DNA from 4 places in the Yersinia sp. 2541 StPb PI genome. Region 1 is predicted to be linked to each of the others. Evidence: predicted binding sites of a transcription regulator. Region 1 holds the regulator's gene; each other region holds the start of a gene.

Region 1 (3,207 bases):
GTAGGCATTTTCTTTGGCAGCGATACTGGCAATACTGAAAACATTGCCAAGATGATCCAAAAGCAACTGGGCAAAGATGTTGCTGAGGTTCACGACATTGCCAAAAGCAGTAAAGAAGATTTAGAAGGCTTCGATATTTTGCTGATTGGGATCCCAACCTGGTATTACGGCGAAGCGCAGTGTGATTGGGATGATTTCTTCCCAACACTGGAAGAGATCGATTTCAATGGCAAGTTGGTGGCGCTGTTTGGTTGTGGTGACCAGGAAGACTACGCAGAATATTTCTGTGATGCGATGGGTACCGTGCGCGACATCATTGAGCCACGTGGTGCCGCAATCGTGGGCCATTGGCCAACCGCGGGCTACCATTTTGAAGCGTCCAAAGGTCTGGCGGATGACGACCACTTTATTGGTCTGGCAATTGATGAAGACCGTCAGCCAGAACTTACCAATGAGCGGGTTGAGGCATGGGTAAAACAGATTACTGAAGAACTGAGCCTGTCTGAGATAGTGGGTTAATCAAGCCTGTCGGAAACGCTATGGTCGTGTTCAACACTGCCGGGCGTTTCCGTTGCCTTTTATCCTTTTGAGCTGTGCTTTTTGTCATAACGTTGTTTTCTCTCTCTTTAGCTCCCATCCATGGTGAACAGCGCGTCCGGCTATCCGATTGTGCTTTGTTAAGCGGCCCACATATCCACATCTTCCTGCGCGCAAAATGAAAATAAACTGCTACAAATTTGTAACTTTATCCCTCGTCACTGTACACTTAAATGATGTGTTATCCCCATTCATCAATACACTGCATGATTAATCTTACAAAGTGTGCAATTATATCTTTGTTAACAACCACGGTTTTCATTTGGGGCTAGCAGTTCTATAATGAGACGTAATTGTAATTATTGCGCCACGGATGTCATAGGCTGAACAGCCTTAATTTGAAACGATAGTAACAGGACTGAATCCGCATGACTGACAACAACAAAGCCTTAAAAAACGCAGGCCTTAAAGTAACACTGCCCCGGCTTAAAATTCTGGAAGTGTTGCAAGATCCGGCGTGCCACCACGTCAGCGCGGAAGATCTTTATAAAAAGCTGATCGATATTGGTGAAGAGATTGGTTTAGCCACGGTTTACCGCGTACTGAACCAGTTTGATGATGCCGGTATTGTTACCCGCCACAATTTCGAAGGCGGTAAATCAGTCTTTGAGCTGACGCAGCAGCATCATCATGATCACTTGATTTGCCTGGATTGCGGCAAAGTGATTGAGTTTAGCAATGAATCCATTGAATCGCTTCAACGTGAAATTTCTAAACAGCATGGTATCAAGCTGACCAATCACAGTCTGTATCTGTACGGCCATTGTGAGACCGGTGATTGCCGTGAAAACGAGTCGGCACACGATAAAAGATAATGTGCTTTGAAAGCATTATCTTATAAAGATTTTAAGCACTGAATACACTACGGCTTATGTTTAATCCAGATTGATAGGTTCTACTGTTTGGTTAACATAAGCTATCAGCAAGATGGCCACCTTTCCCGTTCTATACCTGAGTATCTCTCGGTTGGGAGTCAGGTGGTCGTTCTTATTTATGTCCTTGATATTTATCCCCTTGGTACTGAAAGCCACTAGAGTGTTAGCGATGTTCTGGGTTCGTTCGCCTGCTAGCTATCTGCAACACCAATAACATTGGGTATCTATCCCGTTATTGTTCTTTCCTGAGTGACAAATTCACTGTTTATCGCCCCCATTTATTGACTCTCCCCCCTTTAGCGAGCTGCATCAATTTTACAGCAAAAAAAACCCCGGACCTGCCGGGGGAAAAACCATCAACTCAACTTCACTTAAATTTGTTTGGCCAAAAAATAAAGCAAACAGGAGATAACATTAGACACAGCTCGATATTACCAATTTTCAGACTTTAACCGACTCAGCACGGCTACTACGCTTACCGTCTGGGCTGGTGGAGCGGATCATCACCTCGCCACTCACGGTAGGTTTTGCCTTCGCATCATACTTCTGCCACTGCTTACCGCCATCAGTTGAATACTCGATAATCAGGCCCGGCAGTGAGATATTGGCTTCCAACTGCCCCGCCACAACCCGAGCACCGGGGACAGGCAGGCGATATGACACACCGGCTTTATCCAGTTTTGCCAGTTCACGTTGGCCCATGATGTTGGCAAAACGTTGCCAATCGATGTCCAACGCCTTGGTATCGACGCTATGCGTCTGGCCACCTTGATATTCGCGGCCCGCTTTGTAATCTTGCTCCCACGAAGCGCGATGCCAGGCACGCTCGGCCAATGGCAACATCCGCGGGAAGATCATGTATTCCATCTGCTCATCAGTGCGGACGGTTTCATTCCATGACTGACCCGAGATGCCATGTACACCCGGCCAAGGTTTATCGCTTTTCGCGCTAAAGTGATTACCATCGCGGTCCACTGAGGTCTCGGCATTCTGCGGCATGTTATCTGGTGCGAAGCTGAATACTTTCGCTTCGTCATTAAAGCGGGTTGCCCAGTAGTAACCGCGTTCATTCGGATTAACTTCATATGGCATATCGAAGTAGACATAATCTGGATTTGACGCGACCACTTCATAACCTTTATTGGCCCAATCATTGATTGAGTCAGCACCACCCCAATAGAGGGTATCCCAGAAGTTGACACCAACGCGTTTAGTGGCAAACGCTTTGGCGTCTTTGGCGTCTTTCAACCCATCCTGCCAAGCCTGCATCTTCTCGATGCCGTGAGCATTAACCAACTTACTGACTTCAATGGCAAAATAGCTGGAAAGATGTTCAACATCCTGCACCTTGCCTTGTTTGACCATATCCTGACAAACTTGTGATTTGGCCCAAGGTTTATCTTCAACACTCTTATCAATAATGCCTTTACCCGCTTCAATCGGCCCGTTTTTGTCCTGATAACCCGCACCCAAACGGATATTTTTCGCTTCATCGCCACCAAAGTGCCAGGTAGTCAGTGGCATACCGGCTTCTTTATGCATCTGCGCCATTTCGCCAATCACTTTATCGACAAACCGCTTAGAAGAGTCGAGGCATGGGTTGAGATAGCTTTTACGCTCATAGAACTGAACTGACGTGGTATTGGAATCATCAGTCGGGTCAAGCAGACGGAATTCGTTAGCTTCTTTTTCTTTGCCCTGTTTCATTAGATTGTTATAACGGGCTTCCATCGAC
Region 2 (3,207 bases), 3.1 Mb from region 1:
AGCGCTTGTGTCAGGCGGTTCGGTTCCGCTTGCTGCGAGTTACCGACCACATCACAGATGCGGGCAATACTTTGATAGCGGGCATCGGCTATCACCAGCTCGGGATCTTCGTGTTGGCTTGCTCGCAGATTTTCACGCGCTAGCGCCACGATTGAGGGCGCTATGCCTGCACGTGCCAGGCTATAGATATCACCTTCCAATATTTGCAGTGCCAGCCAACGGCGCTGCTGTACCGGCCAGGACTCAGGCATGGCCTGTACCAACTTATCTACTTCACTGAGTAGCACTGGCGGGTAGTTAACCAAAGCCTTAAAGGGAATCGGCTGAAGTTCATCAATACTGCTTTTTAATTCATTGATACCCTGCCCGCGAGTGGAGACCAGCGGAATAACCGGGCAACCTAACTGCTGAGATAATGCCTTGATATCAATATCGATATGTTGGCTTTTGGCAATATCCAACATATTGAGCGCCACAATACAGGGAATACCCAATTCAACCAGTTGCAGTGTCAGGTAGAGATTGCGCTCCAGATTCACCGCATCAATGACATTAATCAGCAGGTCAGCTTCACCACTTAGAATGTAGTGACAAGCAATTTGCTCATCCAGCGAGGTTTGCTCAGAAATGGTGGTCAGGGAGTAGGTTCCCGGCAGGTCAACCAATGTCACTTGATGTTGCGCGGTAGTGAAATGGCCTTCTTTGCGCTCCACCGTAACCCCGGCCCAGTTCCCCACCCGTTGGCGGGCACCGGTTAACTGGTTAAAAAGGGTGGTTTTACCTGCATTGGGATTGCCGATCAGGCCGATTGTGAGTGCTTTCATGATCCAACGTGATATTAGTAAATTAAAATCAGACTACGCAGGGGGGCTTTGACACGCAGCCCGGCAGCCAAAATAGGATGTTGACCCGCAATATTAGGGTTGCAAGTCCAGCGTAAGCAGATCTAAGTCTTTTTTCCGTAGCACCAGACTGACGCGGCGGGTCTCTATCTGAATGGGGTCACCTAATGGCGCGAGGCGGACAACATTAAACGAAGAGCCGGGCAGCATACCCAGTGACAATAATTTCTGCCGGTAAGCCGGGCTGATTTCAGGCGAGAAACCAACAATTTTATAGGAACGCTGCGGGATAAGATGCATAGGTGCCTCTTGTTATTACGTTATTGGCGTACCAAAATTCAGAGTGATACGACTCTAAAAGGTAATAGATAAAATAATAATAGTAAGAATCGTTTTCATATTCAACTAAGGTGAAATACTCAAAGGTAAGTATTCGTTACTATTTCATTTTTATATACCCGTCATACTTCCATCTGCCTGTGTGTTGGCTACGCTCACTAACCCGAATCACTTACTCATGTAAGCTTATCGGGATTATCTCGCTTGCCGCCTTCCTGCAACTCGAATTATTTAGGGTATAATTAATGAGTCTGATTTTTATTTATGCTTGTTTTACCATCAAATTAACATAATCGCAAATGAAAATAATGAGTTAAATCAGTTAACTGAATGTTTCCATTATGCCCTGTTAGGGCAGTTAAATACCGATTGTTAACATAATTAATTCACTCACATTTTAATAAAATAACATTCGGATTTTAATTAACTCACAGAATGTCTTCATAATTATTTATAAATTAGAGTGAATAATTGACGAAATTAACCCTCATGTTAAATAGATTGTTAAATTAACGCCGATTTAATCATGATGTAAACGTCATTTCGCAGCAGAAAAGAATCGCGTGCTAATTAATTTAAAAGATAAATCTTCAGCTTTATAGAAGAAAAGGATATGAGAGGAAATATTAAAGATGTCGCGATAATTTGAAACAAAAACGTAAATGAAAAAAGGGCCACCAACGTGGCCCTGAGTAGAGATATCAGCGTTTTTTAAATGCCGCCGCCAGTGCATCACTCATGGCGCTGTTGCTACCAGAATTACTGTCTGCCCGGCCCTTGGCTGCTGGGCGACTGTTCGCATCATTGCTGTTACGAGGCTGGCTGGCACCACGATTGTCATTACGACCATTGGTGCTGCTATTCGCACTATTAGCGCCATTGTTACCACGACGCGAGCCGCCTTCACCAGGCTGTTCATCAAGGCGCATGGTCAGGGCAATGCGCTTGCGTTGCAAATCCACTTCCATGACTTTCACTTTGACGATATCCCCGGCTTTCACCACCTTATGTGGGTCATCGACAAACTTATCCGCCAGTGATGAAATATGTACCAAACCATCCTGATGAACACCAATATCAACAAAGGCACCAAAGTTGGTCACGTTAGTGACCGAGCCTTCGAGGATCATGCCCGGAGTCAGGTCATTGAGCGTCTCTACACCTTCAGCGAAGGTTGCAGTTTTGAACTCAGGGCGTGGGTCACGGCCTGGCTTTTCTAACTCGCGTAGAATATCGGTGACCGTCGGGACACCAAATTGCTCGGTGGTGAAATCACGCGCATTAAGATTACGCAGCGCGGTAGCATTACCCATTAGGTCCTGCAATGCCTGTTCAGTTGCAGCCAAAATGCGCTCAACAATCGGGTAGGCTTCTGGATGCACGGTTGATGCGTCCAACGGGTTATTGCCATGATTGATACGCAGGAAGCCGGCACACTGCTCGAAGGCTTTCGGCCCGAGGCGGCTGACTTTGAGCAATTGCTCACGGTTATGGAAGCGGCCATTCTCATCACGCCAGCTAACAATGTTTTGCGCCATCATGCGGGTTAAACCCGCAACCCGGGTCAGTAACGGCACCGACGCGGTGTTTAAATCCACACCCACGGCGTTTACGCAGTCTTCCACTACTGCATCCAGCTTTTTCGCCAGTTGGCTTTGGCTAACATCATGTTGATACTGGCCGACCCCGATAGATTTCGGGTCAATTTTTACCAGTTCAGCCAGTGGATCTTGTAACCGCCGGGCAATAGACACTGCACCACGGATGGAGACATCCAGATCTGGGAACTCCAGCGCCGCCAACTCCGAGGCGGAGTAAACCGAGGCTCCAGCTTCGCTGACAATCACTTTTTGCGCGGTGACTGCCGGATACTGTTGCTGTAGCTCGACAAAGAAACGCTCGGTTTCCCGCGATGCCGTACCATTCCCGATAGCCACCAGTTCAACCTGATGCTTGATGCATAGGGCGGCCACCACGGCGGCGGCTTTAGCAGCCTGCCCGGTATGAGGGTAGATGGTATCAAAGG
Region 3 (3,207 bases), 730 kb from region 1:
CCCTTTTGGCTCGGTGCTAAAATCGCTTAATAAAATTCATCTGCCAAGACTTTATCTCCTTCATATTCATGCCAGGGAGTGAGTTGACATTGATGTTATTCAGCCTTTTATGTATGTAAGGCTGTTCAGGAGTTACTCATGCCATTGGCTATTATCGCACTCACCATTGCTACCTTTGGCATTGGTACCAGCGAGTTTGTAATTATGGGGTTATTGCCGGAAGTTGCCCATGACTTGGGGGTCAGTATCCCTAAAACCGGGATGTTGGTTTCTGTTTATGCCATGGGTGTGGTAATCGGCGCACCTTTATTGGCTATTGCAACGGCGCGAATCCCGCGTAAATCCACACTTTTGGGTTTAATTGTCCTGTTTATTATTGGCAATGTCCTGTGTGCATTGGCACAAACCTATAACTTATTGATGGCTGCCCGTATTATTGCAGCGCTCTGCCATGGCACTTTCTTTGGTTTGGCATCGGTGGTCGCCACTGATTTGGTCCAACCTAACCGCCGGGCGCGGGCAATAGCATTAGTCTTTATGGGTGTCACACTGGCAAATGTACTTGGTGTGCCATTAGGTACAGCAGTTGGACAAGCTTTTGGTTGGCGAGCCGCTTTCTGGGGTGTCAGTGCTATTGGTATTGTAGCTATCATCGCGGTAATCGCCTGGTTACCGAATAATATTCCGATGAAGAGAATCAGTCCTAAGCTGGAATTCAAAACCCTGATGCAGAAAAAAGTGCAAACCGCCTTACTGCTATCAGTATTAACCAATGCCAGCCTGTTTACTGTTTTCACTTATATTGCACCATTATTGCGTGAGGTGACGCGAGTTTCTGAACATGGCGTTACTGTGGTGTTATTGATTCTTGGGGTTGGGTTGTCCATCGGCAGCGTGATGGGAGGTCGTTTAGGCGACAAAAACCTGGTGGGATCCATGACCCGACTAATCGCCATACTGATAGCTATCCTGCTGGCGCTGCATTACACCATTGGTTTCTATTTACCGGCACTACTGACATTGTTTATCTGGAGTATTGTGGCTTTTGCCTTGTGCCCAATGTTACAACTATTAGTAGTGGATCAGGCCCGTGACGCCCCTAATCTGGCATCAACCTTTAACCAAAGCGCGTTCAATTTAGGTAATGCATTGGGCGCCTGGTTCGGTGGCACCTTGCTGGCTTTTGGTCTGCAATTACAGCAACTTCCGCTGGCTGCAATGGTCGTGATGGTTATCGCACTGGTCACTATGTTGCGTTTAAGATTGCATTTCCGTCGAACGGCAATTGTAAAACCCATCAATTAAGCAATCAATTCATCTTGCCCTACATATCTGTGGGGCAAATGCGCCGTTGCAGCCTATCGCACTCTTTTTATGCAAATAATTATCATTAACATTGGTTGATGTTATAGTTTATCCCTTTATAAGCCACAACCTCTGCTGGCTGATGACCAAGAATAAAACATCATAGGATAAGAAGGATAAACTGTGACCATAGGATCAACCGCAGCAAAACCCACACATCGCCCAGTTCCACCGCGTCTGGTTCAGGTGAAAAAGATAGTGGATACCTCACCGCATTTACGTCGAATCACCTTCCATAGCCCGACATTGCAGAATTACCCGTCTGATTGCGCGGGCGCTCATTTGAAAATCTTCCTACCTTTGGCGAGCCAAACTCAGCCGGAACTGCCAGTACTTGGTGAAAAAGGTCCAATCTGGCCTGCCGCCGAGGTCCGTCCGATTGTTCGAACCTATTCTGTTCGTGCTTCTCGCCCAGAACTGGGTGAGCTGGATATTGAGTTTGCTATTCATGATCACCGTGGTCCGGCGGTCGATTTTGCCCGCAATGCCAAAGTCGGTGATTGGTTAGGGATTACCAATCCTGGTGGACCGGAAACTATGTTGCCAGCAGCGGCATACAGCTATCTGGTGGGTGACCCCGCCTCACTGCCCGCTATTGCCGCCTTACTGGAAACCCTGCCTGCAAATGCCGAAGGCCATGCCATCATCCGTGTAGATAGCCCGCAAGATGTATTGAATCTGATTAAACCTGCCGGGTTGGAACTGAGTTGGGTCATTGGGGGTACGGAAAAAACAGGTGATGTGATAACCCAATTCTGTGCGCTGAATCTGCTGATGGAAGAGTCAACATTCTGGCTGGCGGGAGAAGATAGCATGGTGGTGCAATTGCGCCGTTATCTGCGCCGAGAAAAAGGGTGTGAGCGGCAGCAACTTTATGCTGTACCCTACTGGCGCGAAGGCCTGAATGAAGAAGATTATCACCATAAGCGCCATGAAGTTATGGACAATATTGACGAGTAAGATTAATTAATATCTGTAAAATCAATGGACATTACCCTGTAGTGTCCGTTTTCATAGCTATTTTTTTACCCTTTCCAGTTAAAACCTTGTAAATTTTCTGCGACAATTCCCTGTTATTTGTTAGTCTTAAAGCTACTTAGCCTACAATATGGCACTTAATTATCATTAAATGGCTCTAATGCCCGTTTAATGCAGTAAAGTTATTAGGAGCGCTCTCGAAATGAAGTCGCAAAATGATCCTGGCCGATCTAAATCTCGCCATCACGAATACTCCCTCATCCTGCCGATCATTGCATTGGTCATTCTTAATATCTGGGGTGATACCAGCAATTTTGCTGCTGTTATTGTTATCAACCTGATCGCACTTGTGGGTATCCTGAGCAGTGCTTTTAGCGTAGTGCGCCATGCCGACGTATTAGCACACCGCCTGGGAGAACCCTATGGCTCTTTAATCCTCAGTCTGTCGGTTGTTGTGCTTGAGGTCAGTTTGATCTCAGCCATGATGGCAACAGGTGATGCCGCACCCGCCCTGATGCGCGATACGCTCTATTCAATCATCATGATTGTGATTGGTGGATTGGTCGGTGTTTCCTTGCTGCTCGGCGGTCGAAAATTTGCTACCCAGCATGTCAATCTGGTAGGCATTAAACAGTATCTGATGGCTATATTCCCGCTGGCTATCATTGTGTTGGTGCTACCGAGTACCCTGCCCGGCGGCAACTTTAGCGTGGCTCAATCACTGGTTGTCGCAGCAATTTCAGCCGCGATGTACGGTGTTTTTCTGCTGATTCAAACCAAAACGCACCAAAGTCTATTTGTGTATGAACATGAGGATGAAGGTGACGACCCGAGTGACCCTCACCATGGTAAGCCATCCTCACA
Region 4 (3,207 bases), 1.0 Mb from region 1:
TGACCAGACAGCTCCACACCAACTTGTAACTTAAGAATTTCGCCAGTGCGATATAACCGACTAACAATGACAGTAATATGGCTATTGCCGTAATGCCGATGGCGAAATGAATCAATCCCGCTAGCGTGGAATAGGCTTCAGGTTTTTCGCCATTTACCACCAGATTACGCCGTACCCGATTAGCACGTAACGGAATAATCGCCGCAGTAAGCGCCACCAGCAGCGCCGAAATACCATTACTAAAAATTGCCCCAGACACACTGATATTGATCATATTGTTCATCTGATCAAGGGCACCAAAAATCATGATGCAACTGGCTAGCAGAGGGGGGAATAGTCTCAGTGATGTGGCCACTTCATCAGCGATGGCAGGTAACCGCCATGAGGGGCGTTGGTTGGATAAAAATGCCCGCCCAAGGCCCGCGATTAAAGCGGAGAAGAACATGAGCTGAACAAATGCCAGCGCAAAATCCATCACTACCTGTGAGACATCCGGCGTGCGAGTAAAGGTTTGAGTGATACATTGCGCCACTGTGACGGTGATCAACACCGTACAAAGCGTGGTGGCTGAGGCCATAAAGCTGCGGCGTAGCGGGCCTGGTGGTAAGCATTTGGTACAAAACCAGGCGGTCAGCACATCGAGAAATTTAAAACCAAATATGCTGATTAAGAGTGCTAGCAGCAGATACATCGTGGTGCCGAAACGCCATTCGGGTTCCCAGGCGGCGCTCCAGGCATCGGCCAGCTCTTGGGTAAAATCTTTCAGTCGGCGGTCATCGTCAACATTGGGATTGACGATCGGTGCCCAGAAGTTCGCACCCAAAATGCTGCCAGAATTTAAGGCAATTTGTGATTTCAACGCGGTGCGCCGTAACGCGATGATCTGTGTTGCCAGGTTTTCCGCGTTGGTTTTGATAGCTTGGGCCTGATCATTCTGGCCATCTAACTGGATTTTACGGGTATTCAATATCCGCCGCTGCTGGGCGACTACTGGGGTCTCTGCCAATGCTCCGGCGGCAGGTAACGGGCCTAAAACCTCCAACTGTGTTTGCAGTTGTTCCCGCTTGGGCTTCAGGTCGGCTATCAAGATATCAGCATCACGCGCCAGTGCCAGTGCGGTCTCGTTTAGCACACTCAACTGGTTATCGGAGGTACTGGCAGAGACACTCTGTTTCAGCTTATCCAACTGTTTTTGTAGGCTAATCAGTTGTACTGATACTGCCGGTTTTACTGGCACCTCACTGTTTTCAGCCGTAGCATCTGATGCTATGGCGGCAACGCTGGTACCTGATATTGACGCAAAAATAAGCGTTAGCAGCAGCCACAGCAGCGGATAATTTCTACGTGCAACAACGTACCCAATCTTTTTCATAAAACCGATCAGCCTGAAAGTGAGTGCCACAATTAACCCAAAAATCCGATAGGTGTGCTGTTAAAGCCAGCCTGACGGCCATTGTGGCACATTCTGCACCTTACGGAATAATCTTACTCCGATAATTACTCCTCTCACTCAAATGATAAAGATAATAATTATCATTGAAATTAACACTCTCATTTAATAGATTGTGCGCTGAACTTATGGACCCACGATATGTGGCACGCAGGCAATATTATTGCGCTGTGAAATAGCAATGGATGCTGATTATAACCATCTATTTTATATGCCTAATTATCTGGGGAAGATAACTATGTTTTCGGTTTTTGTCATAAAGCGTTCTGCTATTTTATGTTCATTGGCGATGTGTATTCCTTTCGCTTCGCTGGCTGAAGATACGATAGAAGTCACGGCCAAAGCAGGTAATGCTGCTGATCTCCCGACCTCGGGCTACACCGCGATAACCACCAAAGGGGCGACTAAAACTGATCAACCCTTAATTCTTACCGCCCAGGCGGTATCGGTGGTGACGCGTCAGCAGATGGATGACCAAAATGTCGCTACGATTAATCAGGCGCTGAATTACACTCCTGGCGTGTTCACCGGTTTTTCCGGCGGAGCCAACCGCTATGACACCATCGCACTGCGGGGTTTCCATGGCGGTGATGTGAACAATACCTTCCTCGATGGTCTGCGCTTACTCAGTGACGGCGGCAGCTTTAACGTGTTGCAAGTAGACCCGTGGTTCCTGGAGCGCATTGATGTCATCAAAGGCCCCTCTTCGGCACTGTATGGTCAGAGTATCCCCGGTGGTGTGGTGATGATGACATCTAAACGCCCACAGTTTACTTCTGAAGGCCATTTCCGCCTGACGGCCGGTAATAACAATACACAAGCGGTTGCCTTTGATTATACCGATGCTATATCCGAGCATTGGGCGTTTCGCCTCACCGGGATTACCCGTAACAGTGACACCATGTACGACCATCAGCGTGAAGAACGCTATGCCATCGCACCCTCATTATTGTGGCAGCCGGATGAGAATACCTCTTTGTTATTGCGGGCTAATTTGCAAAAAGACCCTTCTGGTGGTTACCACAGTTCGGTGCCGGCTGATGGTAGCATCTATGGGCAGAAATTAAGCCGTGGCTTCTTTGATGGCGAAAGTAACCACAATGTATTTAAACGTTGGCAGCAAATCTATAGCTATGAATTTTCACATAAATTTGATGATGTTTGGTCATTCCGCCAGAATGCCAGTTACACCCATTCCAATACTCAGTTAGAACAGGTTTATCAGGGAGGATGGAATAGCGATCGCACTCTGATGAATCGCTATTATTCCGGTGAGGACTCCTCGCTCAACGCGTTTGCTATTGATAACCAACTGGGTGCTGATTTTGCTACCGCCGCAGTTGAACATAAAGTGATGCTGGGCTTTGATTTCCAGAAGTTCAGCAATAATCTGCGCAGCGACAGCGCTTTTGCGACCACACTGAACCCTTACACCGGTATTTCGGCGGGGAGCACGCTTTATAGCGATTATCTGCTGACCACTCCGGGCATCAACACCTCCTATTTAAACCGCCGTTATGAACAGAGTGGCATCTATTTGCAAGATGAAATGACGCTGGATAATTGGCACCTGAATCTATCAGGTCGTTATGACCGGATGAAAACTGAAAACATTAATAAGACTGCCAATAGTACCGATGAACGCACCGATAAACATGCCAGTGGGCGCGCGTCATTACTGTATAGCTTCGACAGCGGCATTTCACCCTATGTCAGCTACAGTCAGGCCATCACGCCAAGTCTGTTCCCAGATGCAC

What was found. The regulator Fur, encoded in region 1, represses iron uptake genes when iron is present. The targets are predictions, from matches to a motif close to ATAATAATGAGAACNACTATCAA.
Region 2: feoA (ferrous iron transporter A) is a predicted target of Fur. The motif match lies at 1,219-1,241, and genes of this name have one in related genera.
Region 3: V1953_RS11410 (siderophore-interacting protein) is a predicted target of Fur. The motif match lies at 1,375-1,397, and genes of this name have one in related genera.
Region 4: V1953_RS19400 (TonB-dependent siderophore receptor) is a predicted target of Fur. The motif match lies at 1,515-1,537, and genes of this name have one in related genera.

What each region holds. Positions count from the first base shown of each region.
Region 1 is NZ_JAZGQB010000001.1:3,292,932-3,296,138, forward strand. Features, by position in the region: gene fldA (flavodoxin FldA) at 1-519, shown strand, start outside; gene fur (ferric iron uptake transcriptional regulator) at 966-1,412, shown strand; gene V1953_RS14895 (beta-N-acetylhexosaminidase) at 1,914-3,207, opposite strand, start outside.
Region 2 is NZ_JAZGQB010000001.1:231,477-234,683, forward strand. Features, by position in the region: gene feoB (Fe(2+) transporter permease subunit FeoB) at 1-824, opposite strand, end outside; gene feoA (ferrous iron transporter A) at 918-1,142, opposite strand; gene V1953_RS00905 (Tex family protein) at 1,883-3,207, opposite strand, start outside.
Region 3 is NZ_JAZGQB010000001.1:2,563,719-2,566,925, forward strand. Features, by position in the region: gene V1953_RS11405 (MFS transporter) at 139-1,305, shown strand; gene V1953_RS11410 (siderophore-interacting protein) at 1,489-2,325, shown strand; gene chaA (sodium-potassium/proton antiporter ChaA) at 2,546-3,207, shown strand, end outside.
Region 4 is NZ_JAZGQB010000001.1:4,330,073-4,333,279, reverse strand. Features, by position in the region: gene V1953_RS19405 (DUF3772 domain-containing protein) at 1-1,402, opposite strand, end outside; gene V1953_RS19400 (TonB-dependent siderophore receptor) at 1,689-3,207, shown strand, end outside.